3 regions of the Hominiventricola aquisgranensis genome follow, and region 3 is predicted to be linked to each of the others. Evidence: riboswitches for the same ligand, from Rfam matches in the RefSeq annotation. Region 3 holds a riboswitch; each other region holds the start of a gene.
What was found. A riboswitch is a leader RNA that binds a small molecule or an ion and turns the genes downstream of it on or off. The one in region 3 is predicted to bind glycine.
Positions count from the first base shown of each region.

Region 1: it holds a riboswitch for glycine, as region 3 does, so the genes downstream of both, WMO62_RS04700 (alanine/glycine:cation symporter family protein) here and WMO62_RS01405 (saccharopine dehydrogenase family protein) in region 3, are expected to answer to the same signal.
Region 2: it holds a riboswitch for glycine, as region 3 does, so the genes downstream of both, gcvT (glycine cleavage system aminomethyltransferase GcvT) here and WMO62_RS01405 (saccharopine dehydrogenase family protein) in region 3, are expected to answer to the same signal.

Region 1 covers NZ_JBBMFC010000006.1:48,050-55,820, reverse strand. The annotation lists gene WMO62_RS04710 (cytidylate kinase-like family protein) at 1-404, opposite strand, end outside; gene WMO62_RS04705 (ComEC/Rec2 family competence protein) at 583-1,563, shown strand; glycine riboswitch at 1,639-1,739, shown strand; gene WMO62_RS04700 (alanine/glycine:cation symporter family protein) at 1,835-3,190, shown strand; gene WMO62_RS04695 (S1 RNA-binding domain-containing protein) at 3,267-3,989, shown strand; gene WMO62_RS04690 (SH3 domain-containing protein) at 4,067-5,206, opposite strand; gene WMO62_RS04685 (peptidoglycan-binding domain-containing protein) at 5,437-6,216, opposite strand; gene WMO62_RS04680 (aminopeptidase) at 6,216-6,524, opposite strand; gene WMO62_RS04675 (hypothetical protein) at 6,514-6,789, opposite strand; gene WMO62_RS04670 (DNA recombination protein RmuC) at 6,822-7,130, opposite strand; gene WMO62_RS04665 (hypothetical protein) at 7,553-7,771, opposite strand, start outside.
Region 2 covers NZ_JBBMFC010000027.1:22,351-30,121, reverse strand. The annotation lists gene gcvPA (aminomethyl-transferring glycine dehydrogenase subunit GcvPA) at 1-905, opposite strand, end outside; gene gcvH (glycine cleavage system protein GcvH) at 939-1,322, opposite strand; gene gcvT (glycine cleavage system aminomethyltransferase GcvT) at 1,354-2,445, opposite strand; glycine riboswitch at 2,623-2,701, opposite strand; gene WMO62_RS13230 (DMT family transporter) at 2,890-3,804, shown strand; gene WMO62_RS13225 (sigma-70 domain-containing protein) at 3,828-4,580, shown strand; gene WMO62_RS13220 (NYN domain-containing protein) at 4,585-5,529, shown strand; gene WMO62_RS13215 (3-isopropylmalate dehydratase large subunit) at 5,743-6,993, opposite strand; gene WMO62_RS13210 (LeuD/DmdB family oxidoreductase small subunit) at 6,997-7,494, opposite strand; gene WMO62_RS13205 (3-isopropylmalate dehydratase large subunit) at 7,558-7,771, opposite strand, start outside.
Region 3 covers NZ_JBBMFC010000002.1:78,722-86,492, forward strand. The annotation lists gene fliB (flagellin lysine-N-methylase) at 1-119, shown strand, start outside; gene WMO62_RS01395 (ATP-binding protein) at 217-1,593, shown strand; gene WMO62_RS01400 (calcium/sodium antiporter) at 1,605-2,531, shown strand; glycine riboswitch at 2,755-2,834, shown strand; gene WMO62_RS01405 (saccharopine dehydrogenase family protein) at 2,935-4,197, shown strand; gene WMO62_RS01410 (hypothetical protein) at 4,204-4,959, opposite strand; gene WMO62_RS01415 (type III PLP-dependent enzyme domain-containing protein) at 4,904-5,236, opposite strand; gene WMO62_RS01420 (AAA family ATPase) at 5,391-6,770, shown strand; gene WMO62_RS01425 (hypothetical protein) at 6,770-7,306, shown strand; gene WMO62_RS01430 (alpha/beta hydrolase family protein) at 7,343-7,771, shown strand, end outside.

The sequences.
Region 1 (7,771 bases), on a different contig from region 3:
AGCTTCACGATACGCTCCACCTTTTTGTCTGTGGCTGCATGAATAAATACGTTGAGACAGTCGGTTCTGTCACGAAGAATAAAGTCTGCACAGCGTCCCACGATCACGCAGGGCTCCTTTTCTGCCAGATCCAGGATCAGCTTTCTCTGCATCATCCAGATCTTATCCTGCATGGATACCCCCATAGCATCTCTTCCAAGGAACGAATAGGAAAATACATTGGTTCCCGGTGCATGCTCTCCATACTCTTCGATAAATTTCTTTGAGAATCCTGTCTCCTCTGCGATCTTCTCGATCAGCTCTTTATCATAGAAGGCAATTCCCAGCTGGTCTGCTACCATTTTTCCTATTGTTCTTCCACCGCTTCCAAACTCACGGCTGATAGTAATAATACGTTTACTCATAGCATCCCCTCCTTCTTTTTGTACCTGAATTTTACCACATTTTGATTTTCTTTGCAAAATGAATTTCCACCACATCTTTCATTTAGTCAACTCTTATGATACAATATTTGGTGTTTTGTTCCGAGAATATATTTCTGCTTTCCCGGAAATCAGCAACCATCAAAAAGGAGAGACAGCTATGAGTAAACGACGTAAAAAGAAAAAATACCCCGCCACCCTGAAGCTATTGTGTGCCGTCACAGTTCTGCTTCTCGGTGCTGCCGGTTATACCTTTGGAAATGATGGGATCACTCCCATCAGTGACACTGCATCTCAGTCTGCACAGGGCGTCTATCAGGACGCACAGACCGATCTGTCTGCAAATGCAGGTGATCTGACCGTTCATTTTGTAGACATCGGTCAGGGTGACTGTATGGTCCTCACACAGGATGATCACGCTATGATCATTGATGCCGGTGACAATGACAAAGGAACCCTGGTTCAGTCTTATCTGGAATATCTTGGAATCTCTGAACTGGACTATGCAATACTGACTCATCCGGACGCAGACCATATCGGAGGCGCCGATGTAGTCCTCTACAAATTCGACTGTGATAGGGTACTTATGCCGGATCACAGCTCTGATACGAAAACTTACGAGGATGTGATCCGCGTGATCGATGACAAACAGATTCCGGTGGAGCATCCTGTTCCCGGAGACACCTACACGTTTGGAAATGCTTCTTTCACAGTTCTGTCACCGTCTAAGGAATACAAAGACAATAACAACAACTCCATTGTGATCCGCCTGACTTACGGTAACACTACATTTCTGATGACGGGTGACGCTGAGGAAGAGGCCGAAGAGGATATGCTCTCTTCTGGTCTGCCACTGTCTGCAGACGTGTTAAAGCTCGGTCATCACGGAAGTAGTTCTTCCACCAGCGATGACTTTTTATCCGCTGTAGATCCTACCTGGGCAGTCATCAGCTGTGCAGAGGGAAATAAATATGGTCATCCCCATGCAGAGACCATGAATAAGCTCCGTGCAGCAGGAGTCTCTGTCTTCCGGACGGATGAACAAGGTACGATCACTGCCACCACTGACGGTACTACCATTACCTGGAATACAAGTCCATCGGAGACCTGGCAGACTGGTGAAGGCCGTTCTTCTGAATAAGTACCCATTAGAAATACTTATTTGTATTTTTCTGGAATCTATGTTATATTTCGCTTAGTTATCCGGCGGACACCTGATAACTACTCTGGAGAGTCTCGTAAAACGAGCGCCGAAGGTGTACAGCGGAATGACATAGTTTCCGCCTATCTCTCAGGCAAAAGGACAGGGCATACATATGCAAATGTTCTACTCTTTGGAGGGCTGATATGAATATCAGCTCTTATTTTATTGCCCAAAATGGGCATGTAAGGTAATTACAAGGAGGAAGAAAATGGAAAACTTATTAACTCTGGTCGATTCGGCCAACAGCGTACTCTGGAACGTGATACTGATCGTACTTCTTTGCGGAACCGGTATCTACTACACAATTCGTTTAAAATTCATTCAGATTCGCAAATTCCCGGAAGGATTAAAACATGTATTCGGTAATCTGAACCTCAACGGCGAAAAAGGCAATAACGGTGAGATGACTCCATTCCAGTCTGTTGCCACTGCTATCGCAGCCCAGGTCGGTACCGGTAATCTGGCTGGTGCTGCCACTGCTTTAGTAGGAGGCGGTCCTGGTGCCATCTTCTGGATGTGGCTCAGTGCTTTTTTCGGAATGGCAACTATCTATGCTGAGGCAACCCTGGCTCAGGAATACAAAACTGTAGAACATGGGGAAGTGACTGGAGGTCCGGTCTACTATATCCATGCTGCATTCAAAGGAACTTTTGGAAAAGTGCTTGGCGTACTCTTCTCTATCTTCATTATCCTCGCACTTGGATTCATGGGAAATATGGTACAGTCCAATTCCATCGGAGCTGCATTTGCAGAAGTATTTGCAGCAAGAAATATCAATATCCCGGCGATTGCCATCGGTCTTGTTCTGGCAGTGCTGACAGGCTTCATCTTCGTAGGCGGTACTACAAGACTGGCTGCTGTTGTTGAGAAGATCGTTCCGATCATGGCTGGTATCTATATTATTGGAAGCCTGGTCGTTATTTTGTTGAATATCAATTCTATTCCGACTGCATTTATGCAGATCATCGTTGGTGCATTTAAGCCAAATGCCGTACTCGGCGGTGCTGCTGGTATTACTGTAAGAGAAGCGATCCGTTACGGTGTTGCCAGAGGACTCTTCTCCAACGAAGCTGGTATGGGTTCTACCCCTCATGCACATGCAAGAGCAACAGCTGCTTCCCCACATGACCAGGGTCTGGCTGCCATGATCAGCGTATTCATTGATACTTTTATCATTCTGAACCTGACTGTATTCTCTATCCTGACCACCGGTGCCATGGCAAGCGGAAAGAGTGGAACAGCCCTGACTCAGTATGCATTTTCCTCTGTACTGGGAAGCTTTGGCGACATTTTCATCGCTGTCTGCCTGTTCTTCTTTGCCTTCTCTACTATCCTTGGCTGGCACTTCTTCGGAGCCATCAATGTGAAGCATCTGTTTGGTCAGAAGGGTACAAAGATCTACTCCATGCTGGTGGTTGTATTTATCATCATCGGTTCTACTCTGAAGGTTGACCTGGTATGGTCTTTAGCAGATTTCTTTAACGGATTGATGGTTATTCCTAATGCACTAGCACTTCTTGCATTAAGCGGAGTGGTTGTAGGAATCAGTAAAAAAGCAAAATAGCATTGATTTTACTGGCTTTTCTATCTATAATAGATGAATAGGGATTTTATATTTTATCGTTAAGGAGATTATAACCATGGAAGAAAAACTGACAATGGACGATTTCAAAGAGGAGCTGGAAGCATCCTACAAAGCTGCTGAAGAATCCGGTGCTCAGGATTCTGAGGAACTGGATCCTGTATGGGCAACCCTGCAGCAGTACATGGATGACAAAGAAGTTCTGAATGTAAAAATTGGCGGTGTTGTAAATGCCGGCGTGATCGCTTATGTAGATGGTGTTCGCGGATTCATTCCTGCATCCCGTCTGTCTCTGGATCATGTAGACGATCTGAACGAGTGGCTCAACAAAAAGATCCGTGTCCGCGTGATCACTGTTGATCCTGAGAAAAAACGTCTGGTTCTCTCTGCAAGAGAGATTCTTCGCGATGAAGCGCGTGCAGAAGCAAAGCAGAAAGAAAAGGAAGCATTCGACCAGATCAAAGTCGGCGATGTACTGGACGGAAAAGTAGAGAATCTGAAAGATTACGGTGCATTTATTCGTCTGGCAAATGGTCTGTCTGGTCTGGTACACGTATCTCAGATTTCTGATAAACGTGTCACATCACCGGAGAAAGTACTGAAAGTTGGACAGGATGTACAGGTCAAAGTCATTGCTATCAAAGATGGCAAGCTGTCTCTGAGCATGAAAGCTCTTCTTGTAAAAGAGGATGAACCGGCTGAAGACGAGCACTACACCATGCCGAAGTCCGAGAATATTTCTACGAATCTTGGATCTTTGCTGGCTAACTTAAAGCTGTAAGTATTTCAATTACTATTAAAAAGATTAAGAACCTGACAGGATTTCTGCCAGGTTCTTTTTATGTTAATTATGTAATTCTATTTTGTCTTGGACAGGTAGTCAGATCGAATGTATCCATGATATCTGGCTCCATTAATTGTAAAAGATACCTTTGTCCACTGTTTTCCATCGTCACCTGTTCTTGTTCCACGGTAATCTATTGCATCTCCCTGCAGAAGATTTGCCACAATCGTAGACTTATCAGATGCGGATTCTCTGACTCTGACTGCACTGGCACTCACATATCTGGTGTCTTCATTGACCGTACTTGCTGCTGCATCTCCGGCCTTCTGGTAGAATGCCAGATAATCTGAACGGATGTATCCATGATATCTTACATCATTAATAGTGACAGATACTTTCGTCCATTGCTTTCCATCTGAACCGATTCTTGTTTTCTTGAACTTTACTTTGTCTCCCTGTAACAGATTTGTGATAATCTTGGAACTGTCAGACGGATCTTCTCTGACTCTGACTGCTGTAGCTGTTACCGTCAGAATATCATCTGTCTGAATATTTCCTGAATTTGCCGAAGGTGTCGTATTGGTATTGGTAGTATTGGTCGTACCTGCTGGTTCTGCAGATGCATCCCCTTTCTTCACCAGTGTCAGAAGATCTGAACGAATATAACCATACGTTTTCTGTCCGCCTTTAGTAAAGGATACTCTGATCCATGTCTTTCCATCACTTCCAGTCACTGCTGTCTTCTGCTTTACCTGATCATCCTTATTCAGAGTCGTTACCATAGCTGCAGAAGTTGATGCCTGTTTCCGGACTCTTGCAGAATTTACCCGAATTGCCAGAATAGAATCATCTCCGAATCCACTGACCGATGCTGTTGATGTATTTGCAGCAGATGTACCCGTATTGGTACCTGTTGCATTCAACAGATCTGCACGGATACATCCTGTTTTATTAGATCCATTGTATTTAAAAGATACGTTATACCACTTTCTTCCATCAGAACCTGTCGTCTCAGATGTGATAGATACACTGGTTCCCTGTGTAAGCTTCGCAACGATCGAAGATGCAGTCGTTGCATTCGACCGTACATTTACTACTCTGTTCTTCACAGTTCCTGTTCCGGCCGCCTGTGCTCTTCCAGCCGGTGCAAATATGAGCAGGCTCAATACGAGCAGACTCATAAGCCCTATTCTCTTAATGCCTTTTCTATTCATGTTTAAGCCCTCTTCTCTCTTAAGATTTTATAATCATAATATAGTTTATCGTACCCTGTATTGAGAAAAAAAGCAAGAATCTGTAGGGATTCTTAAGAAAAGTTAAGGATTGCTATTGTTCCCATTTTCGTCAATGCCGATTTTTCCTTATATTATAGGAAAGTTCACTTTTAAAAATAGTGAAAAATCCCGTCAAAACATAAGATTTAGTAACAAATTAGTAACACGGTTTACGCAGATTCCAGACCAGCTTTCCAGCTCTTCGCTCCAACAATTCCATCAGCAGTCAGACCATGCGCTTTCTGCCAGGTCTTTGTATCTGCCTCAGTGCCGGATCCGAAGATTCCGTCAATCTTGCTACCGGTGTATCCGAGGATCACCTGCCAGATCTTCACTGCTTTTCCTTTGCTACCTTTTCTGATCGTATCCATCTTATATGCTCCTTTCTTTGTATCGCTGGTGGATGATGCTGTTGTAGATTGTCCTCCACCACGAGGATTGCCAGATACTACCACTACGATATGCCCCTTTGTCTTTGTCACCAAGATATCACCGTTATAGACCGGAGTCCTTGCCTGGGACAAATAGCTGATCTTGTTAATAAACAGCCCAGTAGCTCCTAGGATCGCTGCCGCATTGGCCGTAGTAAAGTTGCCCGGATCCTTTCCAGACGCTTCCTTGACAACCTGCCTAGTCAAGCTGCTGCAGTCACACTCCGTCTTTGTCTTGGTATCGATTCCATAGATGATAACTCCTAAGCGGTTGCCCTGGTCATAACCGATATTTTTGTTGTTGCAGGCGGCAGTCATCCGCTCAGCCATCTTTGCGGCCAGAGCTGCATTCTTCGGTCGCAGGATGTACCAGCCTTTACTATGTACATAAAATGGCTGCATGCTTACCTCGCCCTTTGTATCGTTGGTGTTGGATGTCTGCTTCTGATCACCAGCAACTCCTCCAGATAACTTTCCGCGCTCATCGATCCGCGCGGATCCGATCATGATTGTTGCCATTACACATTACCTCCCCTGATCTGTCCGATTGCCTGAATTACCTTGTCATAACCTACCATAGCGCTTAACCAGCTCAGCAATACCAGCGCGATTAAAATAACAACCATCTGTGCGCTGATCGCCGCCTGTACCATTACGGTATATGCCAACCACAAAAGAACTGACATTACAATTGCCACATAGCCTGCAAGCGCATTGCTGTAGTATTTCTTGTTACGTTCATCCAACCACCGCTTAATAGCTTCCGTAACCAATCCAGTCATGATACTGACCGCCATCAGAAGCATCAGAAAAACTTCAAGTGTCATCCTCATTATCCTCCTTCTTCTCTGCAGCCCGATCTTCCAGCTCATACAACCGATCCTGCTGCTTATCTTTTGTCGTTTTGATCCATCCCATGACTCCACATTCACCGCCACACACCGCAAAGACACAGTTGCAAAGCGTGTCCGGGATTCCGCCTGTCTTGTAGTACATCCATAGCATCAATACTATAAACACTAAGAGAAATACCGCAATCACAATCAGAATCACATCCATAGTCCGGATCTTTTTCTTTTCTTCCTCTTCCATGTCTCTCACCTTTTCCGTATGATTCCATACAGTTAGAATCCCGCTGTTTTAAACAGATAGCTGATTGCAAGCCCAAGAACAAACGTGATAATGTATCCCGTCACGTTTCGCCACTTCTCACCGTCTCTGCCTTCCAGCTTTTCCAGTCGCTCGCCCTGCTGTTCCTGCTCTTTGAGCATGGATTCCATGTTGTCAGCAAGTTTCTGTACTGCTGTTGTCAGATTGGTAAACTGCTCCACTGACTTCTCCAAAAGCTCGATCCGACGATTCTGGCGGTTGTCCTCAGCTTCAATACGCTTCCGGAACTCCTCATGCTCTTCTCTACTGATAGGATCACCCATGGTCTTTCCTCCTTCCTAATGGCGTATAGAAAAAGCCATTCATATGATTCCGATGGACTCGGATTCATGTGAATGACCTTTTGTAGGACAAAATAAAAATTCTCTGAGACAGATTTGGAAAAAGCTTGAAACTTCCAAACGTAGCATATCTATTCCAACAGATTTAGACTATTCTGAATTGGCGATATACATATCAACATCAGGCGTAATTGTCGGAGAAATTCATGTTGTAAAGGAGTATCTTTCTAATGTAGGAAAAATTTTTCGTTGCGGTAATGGTTTTATAACTGGAATAACAGAAAATATACTAATTCAGGCAAACGTATCATTATCTACAATAACTGGATCAATTTATGTAAAAGACTCAGTAGTCTCATCTGAAACTACAATATTTTATCGTTAATTCGTATTTCTGAGAATTTTTACTCAATAGCATATATGGTCCATCTAATTGATCCTGTTATTATGGATCCAGAATCATTGCAAATAGTCCAGCTACTCTTGCTTGTGGTGACAACTTTATCATTTTCGTTATACTTCCAAGAAGGAGAAGTTCCATAAAATGCACCGTCTAGTCTACAGTTTCCATATCCATTTGTGGAAACTTTTACCTCTGTTGGTATAGCAATAATAAAAGATTC
Region 2 (7,771 bases), on a different contig from region 3:
CGTTTGCCGTCCACATCAGTAGTCTGCCCCACGATTCTGCCCGGAAGCTTTCTCATCATGTCTTTGGTGGAAGCCATAAAGCCAAGATAAGGTCCACCGAATCCCATAGGAAGTCCCAGCGGCTGACCTTCTCCAACTGCGATATCAGCTCCGAATTCTCCTGGAGTTTCCAGAAGACCAAGTGCGATGGGATTGCAGCTTGCGATCAGTTTGGCACCGGAAGCGTGTACCGCATCTGTGATAGCAGCTCCGTCTTCCACAAGTCCGTAATAGTTCGGAGTCTGAATAATCAGGCAGGCAATGGAAGAGGTATCCATAGAATTCCAGCTTTCCAGATCTGTGAGACCTTCTTTTTCCGGAAGGACCACAAGAGGTGCACCGGAACCAAAGCAGTAGGTGCGGATCACAGAGAGGATCTTCGGGTCCACGGAAGCACTGACACAGATGGTTCCCCGTTTCCGGTCACGGCACATGGCAGCAGCCTCCGCAGCAGCAGTTGCACCGTCATAGACAGAGGCATTGGATACATCCATGCCGGTCAGTTCACAGATCATAGTCTGATATTCGAAGATCGACTGCAGCAGTCCCTGGCTGATCTCTGCCTGATAGGGAGTGTATGCAGTAATAAATTCTTCTTTTGAAGTGACTTGTTTTACAATGGCCGGAATATAGTGATGATAGGATCCGGCCCCTCTGAAAATATGAGTAAATTGTGTATTTTTTTCAGCAATCTCTTCCATCTTCCGGGATACTTCCAGTTCGGAAAGTCCGGATGGCAAAGAGAGACCGTCTTTGAAGCGAAGCTTTTCTGGAATATCGGCATACAGTTCATCAAAAGAATGTATGCCGATGGATTCCAGCATCGAGAGACGTTCTTCTCTGGTACTTGGTATGTAAGAACCCATGTCAGTTACCTCCTGTAGATAGATTCTGGCAGATTAGCCTTCGCTTTCTGCCTGACAGTGAGCTTCATATGCAGCAGCATCGAGAAGCTCTTCTTCATCGGTGATTTCTTTTACTTTAATGAGCCATGCATCATATGGAGCTTCGTTGATCAGCTCCGGATGATCCAGAAGTTCTTCATTGACTTCGCAGACCGTTCCGGATACCGGGCAGAAAATATCGGATACAGCTTTGACAGATTCAACATCGCCCAGTGCTTCTCCAGCGGTAACAGTATCATCTACCTCCGGCAGATTGACAAATACCAGATCACCAAGCTCACTCTGTGCGTAGTCGGTAAGACCGATCACAGCGATTCCTTCCTCCATTTTTACCCATTCATGTGATTTGGAATAACGTAATGTTTCTGGACAGTTCATAATAGATCCTCCTATGATTTTATTAAAATGATTATTTGGTTTTGGAATAGAACGGAAGAGCGGCTACTTCCATCTCTACTTTGCGGCCGCGGACATCGGCAGTCAGTTTTGTTCCAATCTCAGCATATGCTTTGTCTACAAGAGCCATGGCGATCGGATAGCCAAGGTAGGGAGCATGCGTGCCAGAGGTAGTCATTCCGACCTGTGTATCACCGGAGAATACTGGCATATGTTCCCTGACAATACCCCGGCCGGTGACTTTCAGTCCTACGCGGGTTTTGACTGGTTCACTTTTTTCCAGAGCTTCTTTTCCGATAAATTCTTCTTTGGAAAACTTTACGCAGAAGCCAAGTCCGGTCTCCAGAGGGGTGACAGTCTCGTTCATCTCATGACCATACAGAGGCATACCAGCTTCCAGTCGGAGCGTATCGCGGGCACCCAGTCCACAGCAGATCAGCCCTTCTTCTTTGCCTGTCTTCAGCAGAAGTTCCCACATGGAAGCGGCATCTTCTGCAGCAAGATAAAGTTCATATCCGGCCGATCCGGTGTAACCAGTCTTGGAGACTACGCAGCGCATGCCGCCGATGGTTCGGTCGAAGCAGGCGCTATAGTATTTCACCGGAAAATCCTCTTCCGGCAGAAGCTTTGCCAATATCTCGTGGGCTTTTGGCCCTTGCACAGCAATCTGAGCAACGGAATCGGAAATGTCTGTGAGAACGGCTCCCTCTACATCCTGCTCATGTGCTTTCATCCATGCAAAATCCTTATCCTTGTTGGCTGCATTTACGACAATGAAATAATGTTCATCCCGTACTTTGTAAACGATCAGATCATCCACACAGCCTCCGTCTTCATAGCACATGAGACTGTATCTGGCCTGACCGTCATACATGTTAGTGAAATCATTGGTCAGCAGATGATTGAGCAGCTTCAGCGCGCCAGGACCTTCACAAAGAATTTCTCCCATATGGGATACATCAAAGAGACCGCAGGCTTCACGGACTGCCATATGTTCAGCAATCACACCAGTCTGGTACTGGACTGGCAGAAGATAACCTGCAAAGGGAACGATCTTGCCTCCGTGTGCCTGATGGGTGGCATAGAGCGGTGTTGTTTTTTCCATAGGTGCATTCCTCCTTTTCTGACATCAAAATGATGGATGAAGAGATTTTTGATAACAAAAAAGCGCAGAACAAACGTAAATTTGTTCTGCGCTCTGTCATCTTAACCTGAAAGATTACCCGAACTGTTGTAATCGGTTGCTTCTTCGGTGCAACTTCGTTGCTGCTTTCCAGAGATTCGTCGGAAACAGGTCCTTTTGCCTGAGAGTTCTTCATCCCCTTCGGCGCACATTCTTGTGTCTCTCCCGGTTTCGTCATTCGATGTCTTAAATTAACCTTATGCTAGCATAAGATACTGAAAACGTCAATGAAAAAATAATTGTTTTTAGAAAAACATAAAAAAATTCTGAAAATTATAAAAGGAAGTCAGGGACTGGATTTTTTTTCATAGATAAGGTATGATGGGCAGAGATTTATGTTACAGACCCATTCAGGAGGCAGAAGAGATGAATACGGAAAAGAACAGACAGGCATTGGGGATTATTATGACTTTGACAGGTGCTGTATTCTGGGGATTGTGCGGAAGCTGTGGCCAGTTTTTGTTTCAATATAAAGAAGTGACATCGGACTGGCTGGTACCGATCCGACTGACCGGAGCCGGAGCATTGATTCTGCTTCTGTTATTCATCAAAGACAGAGAAAATGTATTTGCCATGTGGAGAGAAGCGCGGGGGCGGCGGGACATTCTGATCTTTGCGCTTATTGGCATGATGCTTTGTCAATACGGGTATTTCACAACGATCCAGTATTCCAACGCAGGAACAGCCACGGTGCTGCAGTACACAGGACCGGCCATGATCCTTGTGTATCTGTGTATTCGGAACCGCAGAAGACCGAAAATATATGAGGTGGTTGCATTGTTCTGCTCTATGTTCGGAACATTTATTCTGGCAACCCATGGAAATCCGTCAGAACTGGCAATTCTGCCACAGGCATTGTTCTGGGGAATGGTGGCGGCGGTAGCACTGGTTGTTTACACGTTGCAGCCTGCATATTTGATGAAAAAATATACGACACTTCTGACCATCGGATGGGGTATGTTTATCGGCGGTCTGGCATTGACAGCGCTGCGGCAGCCATGGAAGATCCATCCTGTTGTGGATGGGGAGACCATTCTGGCACTGGCAGTCATCATTTTGCTGGGAACGATCTTGGCATTTTACTGCTACCTGACAGGTGTGCAGATGGTAGGAGCAACCAATGCGAGCATGCTTGCGTGTGTAGAGCCTGTGGCAGCAACGGTGATCTCTGTGCTGTGGTTGAAAGTAGAGTTTCAGATGATTGACCTGATTGGATTTGTATTTGTATTATCCACCGTGTTTATTGTATCATTAAACCAGAAAAAGGAACAAAATTCGTAGAAAAGTAGAAAAGAGGATAGAAAATGGATCAACAGACAAAATTTAAGACAGCATTGGCGGCGCTGGCAGCCAGTGCAGAGACAAAAGACAGGAAACTTACCAAAGCAGATGTGAAGGAATTTCTGGAGGATATGGATCTTGGCGAAGAGCAGATGAAACTGGTGTATGCTTATCTGGCTTCCAAGCATATTCATGTGGAGGGAGCAGAACTTCCCAAGGTGGAGGATACACCTTATTCCCAGGAAGAACAGGAATTTTTGAAGCAGTATGAAAAGGATCGGAAGGCTTTTCGACAGTGTGCGGAAGAAGAAAAAGTTGGACTGTTTGCGAAGGCAGCAGATGGTGATGTGCAGGCAAAACATCGACTGGCTGAGCATTATATGAATTGGGTGCTGGAGATCGCGGAAGACTATGCTCATCGGGGAATGATGATCCAGGACCTGATCCAGGAAGGAAATATCGGATTGCTGATCGGACTGGACACATTGGGACTTATGGAAGAAGGACTGACTTCTGAGGAACATCTGGAAAAGGAGATCCGCCATGCGATCCGTTCTGCTCTGGATGAGCAGGAGGGAGAGAAGAGCACCGGTGACGAGATTACAGAGAAGCTGAACAAGATGGCAGATGCTATAAGTGAGCTGACCGAGGATCTGGGCAGACAGGTATCTCCGGATGAACTGTCCCTCTATCTGGATATGTCTCTGGAAGAGATTGAGGATCTGCTGCGGATCGCAGGAGAGACCATTGAAGTGGCCGACTCCCAGAAGGCATAAAGCGATGGAGAATGTGATGGAACGGGAAGAAAAGATGCAGTTTGCGGTGCTGATCGATGCGGAAAATGTCAGCGCCAGATATGTACAGGTGATTTTTGACGAGCTGGAGAAATATGGATTTGCTTCCTGCCGGAGGATCTACGGCAACTGGTCCAAAGAGTCTGGCTGGAAGGAAAATATTCTGCTGGAGTATTCGGTGACGCCGATTCAGCAGTTTTCCTACACATCCGGCAAAAACAGCACGGATATGGCTATGGTTATTGATGCTATGGATCTGCTTTACCAGAATAAGGTGGACGGATTCTGTCTGGTAACCAGTGACAGCGACTTTACCAGACTGGCCATGCGGCTCAGGGAGGAGAAGAAGTATGTGCTTGGTATGGGAGAATCCAAGACGCCACTTGCACTGACCAGGGCTTGCAACAAATTTGTCCATCTGAATCTGATCAATGATGCAGGCAAGGATAACAGTCATGTATCCACATCCCAGACAGGTTCAGGTGGAGATGATAGTGTCACCAGCATTGAAAATGTGGAAAATGCGATTCTATCTCTCTTGAATGAGGTTGGAGGAGAAGTAGACCTGGCGTTGGTGGGACAGCGGCTGTCTGATAAGTTTCCGGACTTTGATGTGCGAAATTATGGGTATTCCAAGTTGAGTGTCTTTCTGACGCAGGAACTGCCGATCCTTCGGGTACACAGGGAAAATAACAATTACCGGGTTGGTAAGATGGAGAAAGTTTCCAGAGAAAAGATTGAAAAAGAGATTCTCTCAATCATTCAGAAAAATGGAGGAACGGTAGATAATCTTGCCATGATCAATGAAGAACTGAAGAACCGGTATAATGGATTTGACTTGAAGGACTACGGTTATAGCCGAGTATCTGGTTTCCTGAGAAGTATCAAAGGACTCAGTGTAGACGGAAATGTAGTAAGAATTAAAAAATAACAAAAATGTAATAAAAGCGAGCGCGGGAATCGTATGAGCTCGTATGCAGTGAATAAGACAGCCACACACGATTTGTACGCCTTATACGGACACATATGTCTGCATAATTCGTACAAATCATGCGCAGCTGTATTCTTCAATGCATAGCAGCGCAGCATACTGATTCCCGCACTCGCTTTGTATGTATGATTTCTGGTTATATACTTGAAGAAGTTACTGCACTTCCGGAACTACGATCTTACCTGCAACTGCACAGGCCGCAGCAGTGACTGGGGAAGCGAGGAAGATCTCCACTTTGGAGGTTCCCATACGTCCCAGGAAGTTACGGTTATTGGTGGCTACCACACGCTCACCATCGGTCAGAATACCGCCGGTACGGCCGCAGCACAGACCGCAGCTTGGGTGAGTGATCATGGCACCGGCTTCTGCCAGTGTAAGAAGTGTTCCGTCTGCCAGAGCCTGCTCGTAGATCTTACGACTGGCAGGAGTCACGATCAGCTTGGTGAACGGAGCTACTTTTTTGCCTTTCAGTACAGCGGCTGCGCGCTGAAGATCCTCCAGACGGCCATTGGTACAGGAACCAATAAACACCTGATCAATGGAAGTGCCAATAAGCTCGCTGACTGGATGGATGTTGTCCACCTGAGACGGGCAGGCAAGTACTGGTACAAAATCTTCTGCATTGTAGTGGATGGTGCGGACATATTCAGCATCCGGATCACCAACCAGTGAACGTTCTGCATCGGTAAGCTCGATCTGGCAGTATTCTGCGGTCTTCTCATCCGGTGTGAACAGGGCACATTTTGCTCCTGCCTCGATAGCCATATTTGACATGGTCATACGGCTGGCAACACTCATATTTTCCACAGTATCACCGGAAAACTCCAGAGCCTGATAGGTTGCACCGTCTGCGCGGAGATCTCCGATCAAAGTCAGGATGATATCTTTGGAAGTTACATTAGAAGGAAGCTTTCCTTCAATCACCACTTTGATTGTCTGCGGTACTTTGATCCACATAGTGCCAGTTCCAAGAATACTTGCCATCTCGGTGTAACCGATACCGGAAGAAAAAGCGCCCACACAGCCGTATGTGGTGGTGTGGCTGTCGGTTCCGAATACAATATTTCCTGGCTTTACATACAGGGCTTCAGTCATAAGCTGATGGCAGATGCCATCGCTTCTGTGTACATGTTTCATGCCGTATTTCTCGGCAAATGCATTTCCAACATGAAAATGTCTGGTGTCATCCACCTGGCTGGCAGGAACCAGATGATCATAGATCAGAACAACCTTGTCTGGATCCCACAGCTTCTTGAATCCCATTTCTTCAAACTTTTCAGCTACAAACGGAATAAAGATGTCGTGGATCATGACGCGGTCCACATTTACGGTTACAATGTCGCCAGGGCGAACAGAGTGGCCCACATTGCGGCTTACAATTTTTTCAATAATAGTCTGTCCCATCTGCTAGTCCTCCAGTCCGTTCAGCTGGCGCATGGCTTTTACCAGTCCGCCTGCATTGATAATGTCCATCAGGTTCTGTGGAAGAGATGCGATCGGGTACTCTTTTCCGTCACAGACAACTTTTTCTCCAACGGTAACCTCGATCTTTTCACCTTCGGTCACTACATCGCGAAGATCGGGGTTCTCAATGAGCAGAAGCCCGTTGTTGATGGAATTGCGGAAGAAGATCCGGGCAAAGGATCTGGCGATCACGCAGCGGATGCCCAGTGCCTTGATGATCTCCGGCGCCTGTTCCCTGGAAGAACCACAGCCGAAATTCTTGCCGGCTACGATGATATCGCCAGGCTTGATCTGGGATGCGAGTTCCGGGCGGAGCGGAGAAAATGCGTAAGGGGTCATGTCCTGCACTGTTTTCAATGCCAGGTACTCGGTGGGAATGATGATGTCAGTATCAATATCATCGCCCAGAACCCATACTTTTCCAGTAAATGTTTCACTCATATATGAAGTCTCCTTTTATGTGTCGTTAAATATTCATTCAGAGCCGTAATTGTCCGGTACAAATTAGTCCAGCATATCTACAGTCGTGATTTCCCCTTTGATAGCGGATGCGGTAACTGTAGCGGCACTTGCCAGATAGACGAAGGAATCACGGTGTCCTGCACGTCCCTTGAAATTACGGGTGCCGGTACTGATCAAAGTCTCTCCTTCTCCGATGACGCCCTGGCAGCTTCCCCAGCAGACACTGCAGTTGGGGTTCATAACAATGGCTCCGGAT
Region 3 (7,771 bases):
AACAGATATCTTGCTGGTATGCACGGGAAATTGAACATTCCGATGATAATTTAAATGCCCTGGAAGACTGGCTGTTTGAAACATATGCACCGGAAGGATGTGTACTGGAAGAAGAATAAAGTATTTTATTCGGTTGTTATTGACTCGGTTGAAACCGAATAAAAATTGACATTTATGTATATCTTTATTATACTAAGTACATGGAGGATTCTGCGTATGTTTTATGGAAGAGAAATCGAAAGAAAAAAACTGTGTACTATGTTTCAGACAGATGGACAGATGATTTCACTGATTTATGGAAGACGACGGATTGGAAAAAGTGAGCTTATTAAGCAGGTGCTAAAAGAAACAGAGATAAAAAGTATTTATTATGAGTGTAAGCAAACGACAGAACAGAATAATGTAGACAGTCTGGCAGAACTTATCAGTGAACTGTTTGAATTCCCCAAACCTGCATTTGAAAATATGGAAGTTTTGTTGCAGTTTCTGTTCCAAAAAGCGGAAAAAGAACAGTTGATCCTTGTTCTTGATGAATATCCTTATTTGCGTGAGAACTCAAAGGGACTTGACAGCATTTTACAATCAGTTATAGATCACTATAAAGATACTTCGAATATGAAGCTGATTGTCTGTGGATCTTATGTGGATACGATGAAGGCGCTTCTGGAAAAACAGAATCCGTTGTATGGAAGAATTGATCTTACACTTAATCTGAAACCGATGGATTACTATGAATCGGCATTGTTTTATTCTGAATTTTCAGATGAAGATAAGGTAAGATTATTCAGTGTGTTTGGGGGGATCCCGTATTATAACCGATTGATCAATTCTGGAAAAAGTGTGCGGGACAACATCATAGATTTGATCGCTTCTCCGGGTGCACGTCTGGAGAATGAAGTATCTATGTATCTGAATTCAGAAATTTCGAAAATTACAAATGCGAATGAAGTTTTTGAAGCACTCGCAAAAGGATTTTCCCGATATAAGGATATTTTGGATCAGTCGAATGTTTCAAGTGGACCGGCATTGATTGACATTCTTGATAAACTGATGCGTATGGATGTTGTTGCAAAAGAAGCCCCTATTAACGATGAAAACAACAAGAAAAAATCAGGATATTTTATTTCGGATAATCTGTCTTTATTTTATTATAAATATATTTTTAGAAATATGTCGAGACTGAATATTATGGACCCTGATGTTTTCTATGACAGATATATTTCAGATGATTTTGAAACGAAATATGTGCCGAAAAGTTTTGAACGGATCTGCAAACAGTATCTGATCAGAAAAAATCGAAAAGGTCTGATGGATGAGATCTTTGAAAAGATAGGAAAATATTATTATGATGATCCTGCTGAAAAGAAGAACGGGGAATTTGATATTGTAACACAAGATGACAGGGGGTATATTTTCTATGAAGCAAAATTCAGAAAAGATCCTGTCACAGAGAGTATTGTTCAAAATGAAATTCGGCAGGTAGAACAAACTGGTCTGAAATGTTATAAATATGGTTTTTTTTCAAGAGGGGGATTTACTTGTGAAAAAGAAGAAAATCGCATATTGATTGAATTAAGTGAATTGTATAGATGAGGAGCATTGAAATGATATTACAGATTATGATTTTATTATTAGGATTTGTCCTGCTGGTAAAGGGGGCGGACTGGTTTGTGGAAGGTGCAGCCAGTATTGCAAGGAAGCTTGGTATTCCACAGTTGATCGTGGGTCTCACGATTGTTGCCATGGGAACCAGTATGCCGGAAGCAGCTGTCAGTATTACGGCAGCTTTGAATGGTAATGCAGGAATTACCATTGGAAATGTAATTGGGAGCAACATTCTGAATGTATTTTTGATTCTTGGAATCACAGCAGTGATCACCAATGTTGCGATTCAGAAATCAACGTTATATTATGAGATTCCTTTTATGACAGCCATTACAGTTGTAATGATGATATTTGGGAAGACAGCCGCATCCATTCCATTTTCGGAGGGCGTGATTTTCTGGATTCTATTTATTCTGTTTCTGGTGTATCTATTTATTATGGCGAAAAAAGGGACAGGGCAGGAAGAAGAGGAAGCAAGAAATATTCCTGTATGGAAATGCATCCTTTTTATGGTGATCGGCGGATTTATGGTTGTGAAGGGCAGTGATCTTGCAGTGAGCGGGGCATCTGAAATTGCTAGATATTTTGGAATGAGTGAGCGATTTATCGGTCTGACCATCGTTGCATTTGGTACATCTCTTCCAGAGCTGGTGACTTCTGTGATGGCGGCGAAGAAAGGTAATGTAGGGATTGCCATTGGAAATATTGTGGGAAGTAATATCTTCAATATTTTATTTGTCATCGGAACAACAGCACTTATCTGTACGGTTCCATTTGAACCCAAATTCCTGATTGATTCCGGAGTGGCCGTGTTCAGCGGTATATTACTGTGGGTTGGCACGTTCAGACATAAGGAACTTCGAAGATCTTGCGGAATTGTAATGTTGCTGTGTTATGCGGCATATTTTGCATATTTATGCATGTAAGTAATAATATAGTGTGATGCTGCTGTGGATTTTGGGCAGACGTTTTGAATGATTTGTTTTAGGAATTCCTCTTTACAGAATGCCGGATGACATGATATGATATATGTATATATGACCGGCTAACGATTACTCTAGACATCGGTGAATTCACCGGGGCCGAAGAAGCAAAACCTGGAAAGGCATCTTTTTCAGGAAGAAACTGACAGGCAAAAGGAAGGTAATCTCACGGAACTCTGGAGAGAATGGAATCATTCCATCGCCTACGTGGCTATAACCAACTGGCAAAAGGACAGAGGGCAACAGATGTACAATAAGGCATCTGTGCGCTCTGTTTTTGTTTGTTTTAAAACAAAGTGCATCATATATGGAGATGCAATAAGACAAATGGAGGATAGAATAAACAATGAGAATGATGTTGGTTGGAGCCGGAGCAGTCGGTGAAAGTATGTTGAAGATTTTAAAATGGCGCGATCCAAAGGGAGAATGGCTGTCTTATGTGCTGGTGGGGGACTATGATGCTTCCAGAGCGCAGGAGGTAGTGGATCTTCTGGCAGATGAGCGCTTTTCTTATGCGCAGATCAATGCAACAGACAAGGAACAGATGAAGGACCTGATCCAGGATCATAAGATTGACTTTGTGATGGATGCGGCACCGCCATTTGCCAGTAACTATATTTTTGATGCTGCCTATGAAGCCGGAGCTAATTATGCCAATATGGGAACCTGGTCTGTTCCTATGGAGGAACCAGCATATGGCCTTGGAATTGAGAACAGCTACACGGAACCTATGACAAAATATAATTTTGATCGGCATGAACAGTGGAAGAAAAAGGGACAGATGGCAGTGATCTGTCTTGGTATCGATCCGGGTGTGGTCAATGTCTTTGCAAAGTATGCGGCAACCCATCTGTTTGACAGGATGACAGAAGCACATGTGAAAGATGGTGGAAATCTTTCTGTGCCAGGAGCAGACCCGGATGCGATCCAGTTTGGATTCAATGTATGGACGGTTCTGGATGAAGTGATGAATCCCAATGTGGAGTATGATCAGGAAAAGGGCGGACTTATTGTAGAAAAAGCCTTTGCCGGCCAGGAGACATTTCTGATGCCGGATGGAGTCGGTGAAAATACACTGGTTAAAGTAGAGCATGAGGAAGTTGTGACATTTGCCCGTTTTCTGAAGCAGTATGGACTTAAAAAGGCAACGTTCAAGATCAGCCTTGATGACAATCTGATCACAGCACTGAAGGTGATCGATCATCTGGGCCTTCGCAGTCTGAAGCCGGTGCAGGTGGGCAATGTGAAGGTGGTTCCGAGAGATGTGGTAGCAGCCTGTGCACCGCAGCCGAAAGACATCGGAACGGAAATGATTGGTGAGATGCTGGTGGGCGTACATTGTATCGGAGAAAAAGACGGCGCAAGAAAAGAGTATTTCCTGTATCAGAATTTTGATAATCAGGCATCAATGGCACGTTGGGGTTCTCAGGCAGTAGTGGCTCAGACCGGATTTGGCGCAGCACTGGCAATTGAACTGATCGGCAGAGAAATCTGGAAAGAAGCCGGAGTCTTCTCACCGGAATATTTTGATCCGGAACCTTATCTGAAGTTGATGGATGAGACTGGATATGAATGGCATGTGATGGAACTGCCAGTAAAAGAAAAGTAAGAAAAGTCAGGCAGCACTGTAAAAAAGTGCTGCCTGTTCGGGATTTCCTTTCTTTTTCAAAATACGAAATGTACATTGTGTAGCGGATGTATATAATGGCTCCTGACCACTGGATGAAAAATCACCAAGGTTTTGCCGCAGCAATTCGGCAATAGCGGGACGTAAAAATCCATTCATGGCATTTTGAACTACAATAAATGTTTTTCCGCAGGATATTTTTCGGTCTACTACTTTTGTATAATATGATCCTGCATTGCATACTACAAAACGACCGGTTTCGAGAATAAATTTTGCGTTCAGACTTTTTAGATTTCGTTCATGCAGTTCCTTCATGGTCTGTCCGAGTTTTTCGAAAATAAGAGGTTTTTCAGTTGAAATATCATAGACAGTTCCGATTCCGCTGCCGAAATTAATAAATGAAAGATCTATTCCTTGCATTTGGCTGATACGTTCTGCTAGTGCATAACAATTTTGATAATATGTACACAGTAAATCTGCATCAAGAATCTGTGAACGAAGATGAACATGAATTCCTGCAATTCTGAGATGAGGAAAATTTAGAACAGAAGACATGAGCTGATTTTCATCAATTCCGAATTTGCTTGGAACTGCTGGTGTACCATCCATAGAAAAATTCGGATTCACACGCACACCGATAGAAATGTGTGCATTTTTTGATGCTGCATATGTTTCCAGAAGCTGCAATTCAGAAAAACTGTCTGCAATTATGGTACACTTTTCCCAGGCTTTTTTCAATGTCATCAATGTTTTTTCCCGGTGTAGAATAGAAAATCGATTCGTGAGCAATTCCAGTCTGTACTGCCAGCAATACTTCATTTGCAGATGCTGCATCAGCTCCAAATCCCTGTGCAGCAATAGATGCGACCAGAGGTGCAAATGGGTTGGTTTTTATGGAGTACAAGAATAATTCATCAGGCATGACTGACTGAAGAAACTGGCACCGTTCTATGATTTGTTGCCTGTCATAAAGATAGCAGGGAGCATTTTGTTGTATAAATGTAAGCTTTTTCTGGTCCATGTTTTTCCTCCTGTTCGGATATTAAATTCGTAATTTCAGATAATTATATCATGCTATTGATGCAGATGGGAAATTAAATAGCAAATAAAAATATACAAAATGTATTTATATTTCTTCGAACAAGTGCTATACTATGAATATCAGGAGGTAATTGATGATGGAAAATGCGTATTTAGTCAGTTATTCAGTAAAAGGAATTAAAAATATAGATACGTTGGTTACGTTATCTTTTTACAAAAAAACCATAGAGAAAGATTTAGATGTACAGAATTACAATATTAAGGGTATTTATGGAGTGAATGGTTCCGGAAAATCGGGTATTATCATGTCGGTTAAAATATTGAAAAATTTGATTTGGGATTCTAGCTATTTAAATAATCCAATTATTCAGAAAAATTTAGAGGAAATTGTTAATAAAAGAACAAAAGAATTATTTATACAGTTGGATTATTTGATGAAAATGGGAAAAACGGTCGAGTATTTCCGTTACGAGATTACTTTGTCGAAAGATGAGAATGAAAAATATGTGATTTCTCATGAACAATTATTATCTCGAAATGCATTTTCAAAAAAAGAGGAGATGGAAACTATTTTCAGAATTTCCAATGGAGAGATAATTTCATTATATGAGAAGGAAAAAGAAAATGAAATTTCAAAAACTGTTTATCAAAAAACAATGAACCTATTGTCGTCGTCAACAATGAGTTCGCTATTTGTTGAAAAGATTTTTAAAATGTTTTACGATAATGATCAAGGGAAAAACTCTTTGCTTTTCTTTAAACTGGCAATACTTTGTTTTTTGGGGAAAAATCTGCATGTATATATGGATGAATCCGATAATCACAGAGAATATGTTGTACGGAACTCCATAGAACATCCTGAAGATTTGAAAAAATATAATACAGAAATTAATTTGATGATAAATCGTTTATGGAAACCAAATAATGATTTTCGTGAAGTATTATCAGTTTCTGGGAATGTTGTTAATAAGTCCATGTATCAGCATTTTGAAAAAATAGTTGATGGATTATTTGAATTTCTGCATATTTTTAAACCAGATTTAAAAAAGATTGAGATTGAGAAAAAAGAAAATAAAGATGTGTTTATCTGCGATCTGATTATGGTTTATGATTCCTATAAGATTCATGCAGAATTTGAAAGTACGGGAATAAAGAAGTTGATCAGATTGTTTGGATATTTAAAAGAAATGGTGCAGGGAGGAATTGTTTTTATTGATGAATTAGATTCTAATCTTCACGATGTGTATTTGTGTGCATTGCTGGAATATCTTATGGAATATGGAGAGGGACAGCTTTGCTTTACAACGCATAATGTTGGGCCGATGGATGTTTTGAAACAACGTAAGAAGTCGATAGACTTCCTGTCGGAAGATCATAAAATCTATTCGTGGAGAAAAAATGGAAATTATTCACCTTCAAAGCTTTACAGAAGTGGAATGATTGAAGGGTCTCCGTTTAACATTGATTCTATTGACTTTATAGGAGCTTTTGGATTAGACGGGGAGGATGAATAGTGGGACTACAGTTGATATTTGTTGTTGAAACTAACAAGCATAGTAAATCTGACTGGATTTATATTAAAGAAACAGTAGAACATTTTTATTCCTATGATCGGACACAGGTGAAGTTAAGCGCTGTCTATATGGATGGGAAAGGCAATTATAACAGCAACAAGAAAGAGAGAGAAATAAAAGCTTTGATATCTCAATATCAGTCTACATCAAAAACAAATCATACTAATGTAATTTACTGTTTTGACTGTGATGATTATGATAATAAGATTGATGATCGAAATTTTTTGGAAGAAGTAAGGAAATACTGTGCTGGAGCAGGCTATGAATTTGTTTGGTTTTGTAAAGATGTAGAGCAGGTGTATATTGGAAAAAAAGTTGCTGACAGCCAAAAGGGGAAAGAAGCTGCTAGATTTAAAACAAGAAAACAAATTAGTACGGTTGATTCTAAGAAACTTCTGATGGAAGAGTATCAAAGTAACACCAGTAATATTATGCGTGTATTGGATCAATATCCAGAATTAATAAGAAAAAGGTAAGAGGTAAAAGTATTTTTTGGGGGATGGGGATCAGTTATGGAAAAATCGGTACTTATAAAAGGTGACAACTACGATATTCCAGGAGTCTTAAGCTACACAGAAACAGCGAATAAGATGCCAGCGGTTATTTTATGCCATGGAACAGGAGCACAGAAAAATGAAGTAGGAAATCTGTTTGCGATTCTGGCAGAAAAACTGCTGCAAAGAGGAATTGCCTCTGTTCGTATAGATTATGCGGGTTGTGGTGACAGCAAAGCGGATCAGCGGCAACTGACATTTCTTGGTGAAGTGGAGGATACGAAGAGAACATGTCAGTATATCTGTGGTCTGAAGTATATTGATCAGAAAAATATCGGAATCCTTGGCTTCAGTCAGGGAGCGCGTGTTGCGGCAGAATTATTAAAAGAAACGCAGGAATTTACTTGTGTGGCAAGCTGGTCAGGTGCCTGCCAGAATGGAAGAGGG